DNA from 3 places in the Shewanella sp. 433 genome. Region 3 is predicted to be linked to each of the others. Evidence: predicted binding sites of a transcription regulator. Region 3 holds the regulator's gene; each other region holds the start of a gene.
What was found. Region 3 encodes NrdR, which represses ribonucleotide reductase genes. Its sites were predicted from a motif close to AAACACNANATNTNGTGTTT; they were not measured.

Region 1 (4,729 bases), 1.4 Mb from region 3:
TATGATCGGCCGCTTGGTTAATGGCGCGCAGCTGTTCGGCAAAGCCTAAGTCCAGCATTCGGTCGGCTTCGTCAAGGATAAGTAATTCGAGCCCGTTGAGGTGCAGATGACGCTGTTTAAGATGGTCGGCCAGGCGACCAGGCGTCGCCACTACAATATGTGGGTCTCTGGCGAGGGCTTTCGCTTGGTCATTAAAATTTTCGCCACCAAGAATTTTAAGCGCCTTGTATTGCGTATTGGCGACCAGCAGTCGTAACTGGCTGTATACCTGCGTTGCCAGCTCTCGGGTGGGCAATAAAATGAGTACGCGAGGATCGCGTTTACTCAATGCTTTGGTCGAGATAATACGCTGCATAGCGGGCAGTAAAAACGCCAAGGTCTTACCCGAGCCGGTTTTAGACGATGCCATTAGATCCTTTCCCGATAGGCCTACAGGTATCGATTGCTCTTGGATCTCGGTCGGCTTGTCGATGCCCATATGTTCTAGGCTGGTTAGTAGGCGTTTATCGAGTGAAAAATCTGAAAATTGCAAAGGTGTGCTCCAAAATATCAATAAGAGCGCATTATACATCGACTTGGGGCTTTCAGCCATTAGGATTAGTGCTTGTGGAGGACGGATATCGTAATCAAGGCAAATAAGCCATTTTCGCGCGTCATGCTTTAGCCTATGATGGCAGATAAGGGTTATGCCTTTAATTGATACGAGGCAGTGATGAGTAAGGGAGATAATAGATGGCGACTATCGGTATCGCGTTAGGCAGCGGCGCAGCTAAGGGCTGGGCCCATATTGGGGTGCTCAATGAATTAGCTAAAATGGGAATAAAGCCAGACAAAGTGGCAGGGTGCTCTATTGGTTCTGTGGTCGGTGCTGCCTATGCCCAAGATAACCTCAGTGAACTGCAGCAATGGGTGAGTGGCTTTTCTAGTTGGGATGTCCTTGGCTTAATGGATTTAAGCTGGCGTAAAGGAGGCTTAATTGGTGGTGAAAAGGTGTTTGATGTGATGCAACAGCACATTGGCGTGCTCGACATTGAACAGATGAAGCGTCCCTTTGCCGCCGTGGCAACCGACTTATATAGTGGTCAGGAGATCTGGTTTCAACGAGGGGATTTGCGTCATGCGGTGCGCGCCTCTTGCTCTATGCCTGGCATCTTGCCTCCGGCGCGCATTGGCGATCGTTGGCTGGTTGACGGCGCCGTCGTTAACCCTGTGCCAATATCGGTGAGCCGAGCCATGGGGGTCGATTTAGTGATTGCGGTCGATCTTTATGGTCATCGCAAGACACGCCTAGAACAACTGCCTGTGTCGCTGTCGTCTAGCGCGCAAGCGTCGGTGCCGACCGCAGAGGAAATCAAGGCTCAAGGGCAAGATGTTGGCTTTATGGATCTGCTGGCGCGAGGCCGAGAGTATGTGTCAGGGTTAACCGATAAGTTTTCTCTGGGCAATCGTAATCAGCCGGGGATGTTGGCTGTGATGTCACAATCGATGGATATTTTAGAGCAGCGCCATAAGCGAGTACGTTTAATGGGCGATCCTCCAGATCTATTGATCACCCCTAATGTGGCTGATATTGGCACTATGGAATTTCATCGTGCCAACGAAGCCATAGAAGCGGGTGAACAAGCGGTAAAGCAGGTAGCGCATATTATCACCACTGTGCTCGAAGAGTTTCCACGCAAGTCATTCATGTAATAAGGCTATCAGCTTACGATTTACCTATGCTATGGGGTTAAATGATTGAGCTTGGCTATAGCCGGTGGCTGGGACTATATGGATTCGATGATGTTAATGATGTAATACCTACGCTATTTATCATCGAATCTATTGAATGTTTTTAAAAGCGGCCTAGTTTTTGCTTTGACAAAGTATTCGTTTAGCAGTCGTCGACATTTTGACAATGAATCCAATCAGTCAGCTACCAACAACCTCTAATTCTCAACAGGTTACCGATGCCTATAGTGGTGCGCTTAATCATCAAACCCAAGGCGCGAATGCACCGGCTGACACGGTAAGCTTAGGCGAACGAACTCGCCCAGCGCAGGCAAACGGTGCGGCCATCCCCCAAGAAGAAGTGTCATTATCGCCTCGGGCGCAGCGAGCTCAAAAAATTGAGGCGATGGCGGATGACTTTTTTAGCGCGGGCGAATTTAGTATTAATGATATTCCTAAGCTTATTCAGCGGTTACATCAAGATGGTATCTTGTCAGATAGCCAGTTAAACCGCTTAAGCTCTGCAGGATTTGAGATCCCAGAGCCCAATGAGGCGTCGCAATCACTGCTGGACTTTATTGACAGTAAGCAAGAGGGATTAACGCAATCGGAGCCAGATAAGGCGCTGCATAAAATGCTCGATGATGCTAAAACCGTGCTTAATAACATGGACAGTATTGATGGCGCATTATACAGCCAAACCGCCGCTCGGGTATCGGCACAGTTAACTGTGTTGATCAACGCCGACACTAATATGCCCGCAATGGAAAAAGAGCAGTGGCAAGGATTGAAATCGACCATGCAATTAGCTGCATCGATGGGAAATTCACAACAATCGAGTGGCCAATTAAGCAGTTATTTAGCATTATCTAAGCGGCTTACGTAACTTAGCTACACTTATCCACAGTTTGTCCCGACTTTTTACATTATCTAGCCTTGTTTCGATGCTTGGTCAAGGCCACTTTTTAAGATAAGTGGCCTAGTTTGCAGTAATCTTTTGTCGCAAAATACCATCGGTAAAATCATGATCTGGATCAAGGTACTTCAAGTGACTTTGTAGCTTAATGCGCTACATATTGTGTCTTAATGTTTTGTTGGCACTATATATGGTGTCATTTTGAACGTTACTTGAGGAGATATTAAACAATGCCAGTAGTTATTAAGCGGGATGGTTACCGCACGCCTTTTGACGAAACAAGGATCAGAGATGCGGTAATTGCCGCTGCAAACTCAGCAGGTATTGATGATGTTGCCTATGCTACTCAAGTCGCGAGTCAAGTGAGCCGTGCCATGGCTGATGTGGCCGAAGTGGATATCCACGATCTGCAAGATGCGGTTGAAAATCAACTGATGGAAGGTCCCTATAAGGCTTTAGCGCGCGTGTATATCGAATATCGTCACGATAGAGATGTCCATCGAGAGCAGAGCAGTCGACTCAATCGCGATATTCGTGGTTTGGTTGAACAAAGCAATGCAGCCTTGCTTAACGAAAACGCCAATAAAGACTCAAAAGTGATCCCGACCCAGCGCGATCTGCTTGCTGGTATTGTGGCCAAGCATTATGCGACTCGCCATATTTTACCCAAAGATGTCGTGTCGGCCCATGAAGCGGGTGAGATCCATTATCACGATTTGGATTACGCGCCTTTTTTCCCGATGTTTAACTGCATGCTAATTGATTTAGCCGGCATGTTGACTCATGGTTTTAAGATGGGCAATGCCGAAATTGAAACCCCAAAATCGATCTCAACGGCCACAGCAGTTACGGCGCAAATTATTGCTCAGGTAGCAAGCCATATTTATGGTGGCACCACCATTAATCGTATCGATGAAGTGTTAGCGCCATTTGTGGCTAAAAGCTATGACAAACATTATCAAGTGGCCTTAAAGTGGGGCATTACAGATGCCAAAGCCTTTGCCACCGCGCAGACCGAAAAAGAGTGTCACGATGCGTTTCAGTCGTTGGAGTATGAGGTCAACACCTTACATACTGCTAATGGGCAAACACCGTTTGTGACCTTTGGTTTTGGTTTAGGCACCTCGTGGGAGTCGCGGTTAATCCAGGCCTCAATGATGAAAGTGCGAATGGCTGGGCTGGGTAAAAACCGCAAAACGGCAGTGTTCCCTAAACTGGTGTTTGCTATTCGAGATGGTATAAACCATAAGAGTGGCGATTGTAACTACGATATCAAACAGTTAGCGTTAAAATGCGCCACCATGCGCATGTATCCAGATATTTTAAATTATGAGCAAGTGGAAAAAGTCACCGGCTCATTTAAGACGCCAATGGGTTGTCGCAGCTTTTTAGGTACCTACGAAGAAGACGGCGAACTGGTGCATGATGGGCGTAATAACTTGGGCGTGGTAAGCTTAAACTTGCCGCGAGTCGCCTTAGAAGCCAATGGTGATGAAGCGCGTTTCTTTGCCATTTTAGATCAACGTTTAGCCATTGCCAGACGCGCATTAGATACACGTATCGAGCGTCTAGAAGGAGTGAAAGCGCGCGTTGCCCCGATTTTGTACATGGAAGGGGCGTGTGGTGTACGTTTGCGCGCCGATGATGATATTAGCCAGATTTTCAAAAATGGCCGCGCATCAATTTCGTTAGGTTATATAGGGCTACATGAAACCGTTAATGCGCTTTACGGCAATCAAATCCACCTGTTTGACAGTGAGCAGCTGCGCGCCAAAGCAATTGCCATTATTGAACACCTTAAAGCGGCAACAGTGCGCTGGCGTGACGAGTCCGGTTATGCCTTTAGTTTATACAGCACACCGAGTGAAAACCTTTGTAGCCGTTTTTGTAAACTTGACACTAAGGCTTTTGGGGTGATTGATGGCGTGACCGACAGAGGTTACTACACTAACAGTTTCCACTTAGATGTGGAAAAAAAGGTCAATCCTTACGATAAGCTGGATTTTGAGATGCCTTATCCAGCACTGACCAACGGTGGATTTATCTGCTACGGCGAATATCCCAATATGCAGCATAATATTGAAGCGCTCGAAAACGTGTGGG
Region 2 (4,729 bases), 1.0 Mb from region 3:
CTTCTTTTTCAATGGCGGTGATATCGTCATGACTATCTGAGGCGCCATCACGAGTGTTGTGATAGTAAAGTGTCTTCACACCGTATTTGTAAGCGGTCAATAGATCTTTTAGCAACACTTGCATAGGGACTTTTGACCCAGGGAAACGACTTGGGTCATAGTTAGTATTGGCTGAAATCGATTGGTCGACAAACTTCTGCATTAACCCCACTAATTGCAAATAACCATCGTTGTTCGGCATTTGCCATAATAACTCATAGCTATGCTGATACTTTTCAAAGTCAGGCACCACTTGCTTAAGCTGACCATCTTTACTGGCTTTCACGCTGATTAATCCGCGTGGAGGTTCAATGCCATTGGTCGCATTTGAGATCTGTGATGAGGTCTCTGATGGCATCAGGGCCGACAGCGTAGAGTTACGCAGGCCATGAGTCACTATCTCTTCACGCAGTGTTTCCCAATCAAGGTGCAATGGTTCGTCACAAATTTTATCCAAGTCACGCTTATAGGTGTCTATGGGTAAAATGCCTTTGGCATAATTAGTCTCATGGAACAAAGGGCAAGCGCCTTGTTCTTTCGCCAAGTTTACCGAAGCTTTCAATAGATAATATTGGATAGCTTCAAAGGTTCTGTGGGTAATGCCGTTGGCTGAGCCATCGGAGTAACGTACCCCTTCCTTAGCCAAGTAGTTGGCGAAGTTAATCACGCCTATCCCTAAGGTACGACGGTTCATCGATGCTTTATGAGCCGAGGTTATAGGGTAATCTTGATAATCGAGTAGATTATCTAACGCACGTACAGCCAGATCAGCTAATGGCTCTAGCTCTTCAAGATTCTTAATTGCACCTAAGTTAAGGGCTGATAAGGTACACAGCGCGATTTCACCGTTAGGATCGTCTACATTGTTCAGTGGTTTGGTTGGCAGAGCGATTTCTAAACACAAGTTAGATTGACGCACTGGTGCTACTTTAGAGTCGAATGGGCTGTGAGTATTACAGTGATCGACGTTTTGAATATAGATACGACCAGTAGAAGCGCGCTCTTGCATCATTAATGCAAATAGCTCAACGGCTTTAATTTGCTTCTTACGAATGTTGTCATCCGCTTCATATTGCAGATAAAGACGTTCAAACTCGGCTTGGTCTTCAAAAAACGCATCATACATACCAGGTACGTCAGATGGGCTGAATAGGCTTATCATGCCACCTTGGATCAAGCGCTGATACATCAACTTGTTGATCTGAACACCATAATCCAAATGACGAATACGGTTATCGTCAACACCACGGTTGTTTTTCAATACCAGCAGTGATTCAACTTCTAAATGCCACATAGGGTAGAAGAGGGTCGCTGCGCCGCCACGAACGCCGCCTTGTGAGCACGACTTAACCGCGGTTTGGAAATACTTATAAAAAGGTAAGCAACCGGTGTGGAAAGCTTCGCCGCCACGAATTGGGCTACCTAGCGCACGAATGCGACCAGCATTAATACCAATACCGGCACGTTGTGATACGTACTTTACAATGGCCGACGCGGTAGCATTGATTGAGTCTAAGCTATCGCCACATTCAATCAGTACGCACGAACTGAACTGACGCGTAGGGGTACGCACACCCGCCATGATGGGGGTGGGTAGCGAGATCTTAAAGGTTGAAGTCGCATCATAGAAGTTTTTTACATAATCTAGACGCGTCTCTCTTGGGTATTTGGCAAACAAACATGCCGCAACCAGGATATATAAGAACTGGGCGCTCTCATAAATCTCATGACTAACCCGGTTTTGCACTAAGTACTTGCCTTCGAGCTGTTTAACGGCTGCGTAAGAGAAGTTCATGTCGCGCCAGTGATCGATATGCTCATCAAGCAAATCTAACTCTTCGCGAGTGTAGTCACTTAGGATGTGGCTATCGTATTTGCCCATCTCCACCAGCTTAATGACATGATCATATAGCTTAGGCGGTTCAAATTGACCAAAGGCTTTCTTACGCAAATGGAAGATAGCTAAACGGGCAGAGAGAAACTGATAATCAGGTGATTCTGGCGAGATTAAATCTGCGGCAGCCTTAATAATGGTTTCATGAATTGCTTCAGTTGGAATTCCATCATAAAACTGAAGGTGAGAACGTAATTCCACTTCAGAGACAGAGACATTTTTCAGTCCATTTGCCGCCCAAGTGATCACTCGGTGGATCTTATCGAGATCGATAGTTTCACGTTCGCCACTGCGTTTAGTGACTTGCATAGTGCTGTTCATTAAAGATAAGCCTTGATTAAATATTGTGGTCATATGAGCTGGAAAATACACTCAACGTTTCCCTGTCAAAACAATCGAAAAGTTAACAAAAACTACCAAAATACAACTTAGGTTTTAGTGGCTTCGATCGTCACTCACACACAATATATGGTGTTATATAAATAATAGGATACAAGATAGTGAGGTTGGTGGCATTTTGCAAGCGGCATTTTAGGGGACAAGTTGTGGATATCTTGGGGGTAACATTAAGGGTTAGTAACGGCTAACCTTTAAGGCTTGTTTTCAATAATGCTTGCTGATTTTGAGTAAGTTTTGTGCTGCTAAATTTAATCTAATAGAACGCTAGTTTTATCATCGATCGCGACGATCGATGATTGGCAAATGGGTTGTGAGATGGCGAGCAAATCACTGTAAATATCCATCAAGGTGCTTCGATGTAAAACACTGGAAATCATAAAACGACATTTCAAAGCAACATTTTATAAAAAATCGTCAAAAGCAGCGTGTTTTTAAAACCAACACCAGCAAATCGCTATAGTGCGATTTGCTGGTTATCAGTGGTTTCGTTTACGTATTATGGCTGACAGAGGCTTGAGCAAGATAGTCGATAATTGCGTATGGCTTATCAAAGCATATTTGATGTGGCCAATCAGCTGGCTTGTCATCTTTAGCGATATAGCCCCACATGGCGATCCCCCCATGCATGTGGCTATTTTGCGCCGCTTCAAGATCGCGCCGTGCATCACCGATATAGATGATGTTACCAGCATCACAGCCCAGCTGCTGCGCAGCTAACAGCATCGGCGCTGCAGCGGGTTTACCTTGGGTGGTAGAGTCGCCGCTGATAACGCTGCGTATACACTCGATAAGGGGCTGTTGCCCTAAACACAGTTTAGTTAATAAAGGGCGGGTAAATCGTGCTGCCTTATTCGTGACCACACCAAAGGCAATGCCATTCTCCATTAAATAGTGCAGTACTTCAGTCATGCCATCAAACAACCTAGCATTGTCGCCATTAATGCGTTGATAGTGCGCCAGCAGCGCCTGCTGCAGTTGGACTTTTTGCGCAGCATCGAGTGTCGGCTGCGCCGCAGTAACTAGGGCTAAACTGCCATTGGATGCGGCGTCACGTACATCTTCAAGTGCAACACTGGGGTAATCGAAATCGTGCAGAGCCAGATTCAGCGCCGCAACCAGATCGGGTGCGGTATCAGCCAAGGTGCCGTCTAAATCAAACAGCACCCCGAGGATCGTACTGTTAGGCATCGTCATTTTTGACTGTCGCTATCATATAATTGACATCGAGACTCTTGGTATAACGAAACATACCGCTTAACGGATTGTAAGTGATCCCAGTAGCGTCGCTGCAGATAAGCTCGGCATTATCTGCCATCGCGATAAGCTCAGCAGGTTTGATGTACTTATTATGATCATGGGTGCCCACGGGTAACATCTTAAGCAGATATTCTGCGCCCAGTACTGTCTCTATGTAAGCACGGATATTACGGTTAATAGTCGAGAAAAACACATAGCCGCCAGGTTTGACCATGTCGCTGCAGGCTTGAATGACTGATGCAGGATCGGGCACATGCTCCAGCATCTCCATGCAAGTAACCACATCATATGCAGCAAGGTGGTAATCGCGGTGAGCTTCGGCGGTATCTTGAATGTAATTGATCTCAACCCCGGTCTCAAGTGCATGCAAGCGAGCGACATCTAATGGCTCAGTCCCCATGTCTAACCCATCCACTTTAGCGCCAATACGGGCCATGCTTTCAGATAAGATCCCGCCGCCGCAGCCGACATCTAATACACGTTTGCCAAACAGGCCGCCGACCGTTTGGTCGATGAAGTTCAGTCGTAGCGGGTTGAGTTTGTGAATAGGCTTAAACTCGCCTTCTGGATCCCACCAGGTTTCTGCCATTTTTTCAAATTTAGCGATTTCCTGTGGATCAACATTGCTATGGTTAGACACTCTTGGACCTCTCATCGAGATTTTATTGTGGTGCTATTATACCGATAGCAATTAATAAACAAAGGATTATCAATCAGGTTGCGTAAGCTCGGTGTTGACTTTGCTGTCAAAGCATACTGGGTTTGATTTGAGTCAATGTTTATCGGTTTAATCATATATTTGCTGGGAAATATCAATAGGGTCTAGCGACAATAATTATCTGTGTTAGAATGCCAAATCACGTTTTCAGGCTTGATACAACACTGTTTTATTTTCATACAGTAGGGTGTCGGCTAAATTTCAAGGGATCGAGCAGTTTATGACTGATCTGGCTTCATCTATAACACCAATTAATATTGAAGACGAATTAAAGAATTCATATTTAGATTACGCCATGAGCGTTATCGTTGGCCGTGCTCTACCTGATGTAAGAGACGGACTCAAACCTGTTCACCGCCGCGTGTTATTTGCGATGAACGAACTCAAGAATGATTGGAATAAACCCTATAAAAAATCGGCAC
Region 3 (4,729 bases):
GCCATAACAAATTTACTCTCCGACAAAACAATGGCGCCAATTCTACTGCAATCGTGTATGAACTTAAATCGTATTTTAGAAGATGGGCGCCGGCGGCGTGTGCATCAATTGCTTTTGGGCTGACTTTTCGGTTTATGCCACCCAAGGTTTATCCTAAAACGAAAACAGTGTTTTTTATCAAAGTGCTGTAAACAGTCACTTTTATGGCTTGTAACAGAATCCGCTTGCCAAACAATGACTCGCTTATGGCGTTGGCTGCAGTGGGGCGCTTAGATGAATATTTCTAAGCCTGAATTACGGCTAATTTCATGTTGCTAATGCTGGGATTGTGATCAATTGCACTGTAGAATACCGCGCAACCCTACTTAATAAGACTTTAACAGCTGGAGTGACCAATGCTGAAAAAAGAGATGAATATTGCGGACTTCGATCCACAACTGTTTCAAGCGATCCAAGATGAAACTCGTCGCCAAGAAGAGCACATCGAGCTTATCGCCTCTGAAAACTACACCAGTCCTCGTGTATTAGAAGCGCAAGGTTCTCAGCTGACTAACAAGTATGCCGAAGGTTACCCGGGTAAGCGTTACTATGGTGGTTGTGAGTATGTGGATATCGCTGAAGAGCTCGCTATCTCTCGCGCCAAAGAGCTATTTGGTGCCACTTACGCCAACGTTCAGCCTCACTCTGGTTCACAAGCTAACTCAGCGGTATTTATGGCGCTACTTCAAGGCGGCGATACCGTTTTGGGTATGAGCCTTGCCCACGGTGGTCACTTGACCCATGGCTCTCACGTGAGCTTCTCGGGTAAATTGTACAATGCCGTGCAGTACGGTATCGACGAAACCACTGGTAAGATTGATTACGCTGAAGTTGAGCGCCTTGCCGTTGAGCATCAACCTAAGATGATTATCGCCGGTTTCAGTGCCTACTCTGGTATTATCGATTGGGGCAAGTTCCGCGAAATCGCAGACAAAGTCGGTGCTTACCTGTTTGTCGATATGGCGCACGTTGCAGGTCTAGTGGCTGCGGGTATCTACCCTAATCCACTGCCACATGCACACGTGGTGACCACCACAACCCATAAGACTCTGGCTGGCCCACGTGGCGGCTTGATCTTGTCGGCCTGTGATGATGAAGATATTTACAAGAAGCTAAACTCAGCGGTATTCCCAGGTGGCCAAGGTGGCCCATTGATGCACGTTATCGCGGCTAAAGCGGTGGCGTTCAAAGAAGCATTAGAGCCTGAGTTTAAAACGTACCAAGAGCAAGTGGTTGTTAACGCCAAAGCGATGGCAAACACCTTTATCCAGCGCGGTTATGATGTAGTGTCTGGCGGTACCGACAACCACCTATTCCTGCTTGATTTGATTGCTAAAGATATCACAGGTAAAGACGCTGATGCTGCACTTGGGCGTGCCAACATCACAGTGAACAAAAACTCAGTGCCTAACGATCCTCGCTCACCTTTTGTGACCTCGGGTCTGCGTATCGGCTCGCCAGCGATCACTCGTCGTGGTTTCAAAGAAGCGCAAGCGATTGAGTTAACTAACTGGATGTGTGATGTGCTTGATGACATCAACAACGAAGCCACTATCGAGCGGGTGAAAAACCAGGTCCTTGATTTGTGCGCTAAGTTCCCTGTTTACGGTTAACCTTAAGGGTTAAATCAGGTAAACTTCGATGGCCGCTATGATAGCGGCCATTTTTGTATCTCTCAGTTGGCTTTTTTATGCATGCCAACCGATCTATTTAAGTGCTTTTATGCTGGAGGCTCAATGTATTGTCCGTTTTGCAGCGCAACCGATACTAAGGTGATCGATTCTCGCTTGGTTGCCGATGGCCATCAGGTTCGCCGTCGCCGTGAATGCCTAGAGTGCCATGAAAGATTCACCACTTTTGAAGGCGCCGAGTTAGTGATGCCGCGAGTGGTTAAGCAAGACGGTAGTCGCCAGCCGTTCGATGAAGAAAAGCTGCGGGGCGGCATGTTACGCGCAGTCGAGAAACGTCCGGTATCTATGGATGAAATTGAGCAGGCATTAAGTAAGATAAAGTCGACGCTGCGCGCCACCGGTGAGCGCGAAGTCACCTCTGAGATGATAGGTAATTTGATGATGGACCACTTGGTCCACCTCGATAAAGTCGCCTATATCCGTTTCGCTTCTGTGTATCGCGCCTTTGAAGATGTGTCCGAGTTTGGTGACGCCATTGCGAAACTGCAGAGTCCTAAGTCGACCAAATAAACCGATTTTTAATCATTAGATTGCATGGATATGGCACATGGCGTGGTCAAAATTTGACATTGAAATGATGGCAAAAGCCATCAAGTTAGCGCGTAAAGGGCGCTATACCACTCGACCCAACCCGAGCGTGGGCTGTGTTATCACCTTGGCGGACAAGGTGGTCGGCGAAGGTTATCATATTGCCGCGGGCGGCCCCCATGCCGAAGTGCATGCACTGCGCATGGCTGGCGAGCAAGCCCAAGGGGCAACCGCCTATGTCACTCTAGAGCCGTGTAGCCACTATGGCCGCACCCCGCCGTGTGCACAGGCGTTGATCGATGCGCAAGTGGCGCGGGTGGTGGTAGCGGTAACCGACCCTAATCCGCAGGTGTCTGGTCGTGGTATTAAGATGCTGCAGCAAGCAGGCATTGAGGTCGATATCGATCTGCTGCGTGATGAGGCGGCCGCGCTGAATCAAGGCTTTATGAAGCGTATGGCGACAGGATTGCCTTGGGTGAGCATTAAGTTGGCCGCCAGTTTAGACGGTAAAACGGCGCTGTCCAATGGCACATCGAAGTGGATAACGGGCGCTAATGCCCGCCGCGATGTGCAGCGAATGCGCGCGCGTCATTGTGCGGTGATAACCGGCATCGATAGCGTATTGCAAGATGATCCCAGCATGAATGTGCGCCATCAAGAGCTTGGAAGCCTAGCCGATTCACTGCCTGCTGAGTTGTTAAAGCAGCCATTGCGGGTAGTGCTTGATAGTCAGGCGCGCTTAGGTAGCCAAGCAAAATTATTGGCCATCCCATCACCTATCCTATTGGTGTCTTGCACGCCTTATAGCCCGTCTGTACAGGCCTCCTGGCCACAACATGTGAGCCATTTACAGCTTGACGCCCAAGAGGGGCGCGTGCCGCTCGCAGCATTGCTGTGGCATTTAGGGCAAACGTGCAATAGCGTGATGGTCGAAGCTGGCGCTACCTTGGCGGGGGCTTTTATGGCACAGCAACTGGCCGATGAATTGGTCTTATACCAAGCGCCTAAATTGCTTGGCAGCCACGGGCGTAATTTACTCCAGTTACCCGACTATACTCAGATGACGCAACTGCCTAAGTTAGTGTTAACTGATGAGCGCAAAGTCGGTGACGATAGGCGTTTTACATTTAATTTAAGTGCACACTCCTGTTAAAGTGCAGAGCAACTAAGTAGGTAAAGATGTTTACTGGGATCATTGAGTCAGTAGGAAATCTAAGGAAAATTGAGCGCCGTGGCGACGATATTCGTCTCACCGTGGCCAGTGGAAAGCTGGACTTAAGTGATGTCAAACTTGGTGATAGCATTGCCACCAATGGCGTGTGTCTCACCGTGGTCGAATGCTTAAGCGACGGTTATGTTGCCGATATCTCAGCCGAGACAGTATCACTGACAGGCTTTGCCCATTATCAAGTGGGGCAAGCGGTTAATTTAGAAAAAGCTGTCACACCGACCACACGCTTAGGGGGTCATATGGTGAGCGGTCATGTCGATGGCGTCGCTTACGTCGACGATAGGCAATACCGTGGTAAGGCTATCGAATTTTGGTTAACGCCGCCTCAAGGTTTGGCGCGCTACATCGCCCATAAAGGCTCCATTACTATCGACGGCGTTAGCCTGACGGTGAATGAGGTACAAGGCGAACGCTTTCGATTAACCATAGTGCCGCATACCGCGGGTGAAACCACCCTTATCAACTTAAAAACCGGCGATAGCGTCAATATCGAGGTGGATCTGATTGCTCGTCATTTAGAGCGTTTAATGACGTATTCGGGGCACAATGCAGATGAAAATGTTAGCAAAGCCCCAGAAGTGACGATGGATCTGTTAGCTCGCTCAGGCTTTTTAAGATAGAGGCTGGTAATGCCCGCTAATAGCAGATTAAATATTTATTACTAGAAGAACATTTCAAGGTCTAACAATGGCACTACATAGCATAGAAGCGATTATCGAAGATATTCGTTTAGGCAAAATGGTTATCCTGATGGATGACGAAGATAGAGAAAACGAAGGCGATCTTATCATGGCGGCAGATCTTGTCACCCCTGAGGCGATCAACTTTATGGCCACTTTCGGACGCGGCTTAATTTGCCAAACCATGACGAAAGCCCGCTGTCAACAGCTGAATTTACCCTTGATGGTTACCAACAATAACGCGCAATTTTCGACTAACTTTACCGTGTCGATTGAAGCTGCTGAAGGGGTGACAACCGGTATTTCTGCCCAAGATAGAGCCGTGACCGTGAAAGCGGCTGTGGCGAAAGATGCTAAGCCAACCGATATTGTGCAGCCAGGGCATATTTTCCCGCTGATGGCCCAAGAAGGGGGCGTTTTAGTGCGCGCAGGTCACACCGAAGCGGGCTGTGATATTGCCCGTCTTGCAGGTTTAGAGCCTTCAGCTGTTATCGTTGAAATCCTGAATGACGATGGCACCATGGCGCGTCGTCCCGATCTTGAGATTTTTGCCGAAAAGC

Region 1: a site for NrdR is predicted at 2,806-2,825, ahead of nrdD (anaerobic ribonucleoside-triphosphate reductase). Genes of this name have one in related genera too.
Region 2: a site for NrdR is predicted at 2,391-2,410, ahead of nrdA (class 1a ribonucleoside-diphosphate reductase subunit alpha). Genes of this name have one in related genera too.

The regions. Positions count from the first base shown of each region.
Region 1 covers NZ_CM181703.1:1,888,971-1,893,699, forward strand. Annotated here, with positions in the region: gene AC5YB1_RS08315 (DEAD/DEAH box helicase) at 1-532, opposite strand, end outside; gene rssA (patatin-like phospholipase RssA) at 733-1,692, shown strand; gene AC5YB1_RS08325 (hypothetical protein) at 1,898-2,596, shown strand; gene nrdD (anaerobic ribonucleoside-triphosphate reductase) at 2,857-4,729, shown strand, end outside.
Region 2 covers NZ_CM181703.1:2,321,362-2,326,090, forward strand. Annotated here, with positions in the region: gene nrdA (class 1a ribonucleoside-diphosphate reductase subunit alpha) at 1-2,254, opposite strand, end outside; gene AC5YB1_RS10275 (HAD family hydrolase) at 2,822-3,520, opposite strand; gene ubiG (bifunctional 2-polyprenyl-6-hydroxyphenol methylase/3-demethylubiquinol 3-O-methyltransferase UbiG) at 3,513-4,229, opposite strand; gene gyrA (DNA gyrase subunit A) at 4,528-4,729, shown strand, end outside.
Region 3 covers NZ_CM181703.1:3,326,450-3,331,178, reverse strand. Annotated here, with positions in the region: gene ettA (energy-dependent translational throttle protein EttA) at 1-5, opposite strand, end outside; gene glyA (serine hydroxymethyltransferase) at 396-1,652, shown strand; gene nrdR (transcriptional regulator NrdR) at 1,776-2,240, shown strand; gene ribD (bifunctional diaminohydroxyphosphoribosylaminopyrimidine deaminase/5-amino-6-(5-phosphoribosylamino)uracil reductase RibD) at 2,278-3,411, shown strand; gene AC5YB1_RS14780 (riboflavin synthase) at 3,438-4,109, shown strand; gene ribBA (bifunctional 3,4-dihydroxy-2-butanone-4-phosphate synthase/GTP cyclohydrolase II) at 4,177-4,729, shown strand, end outside.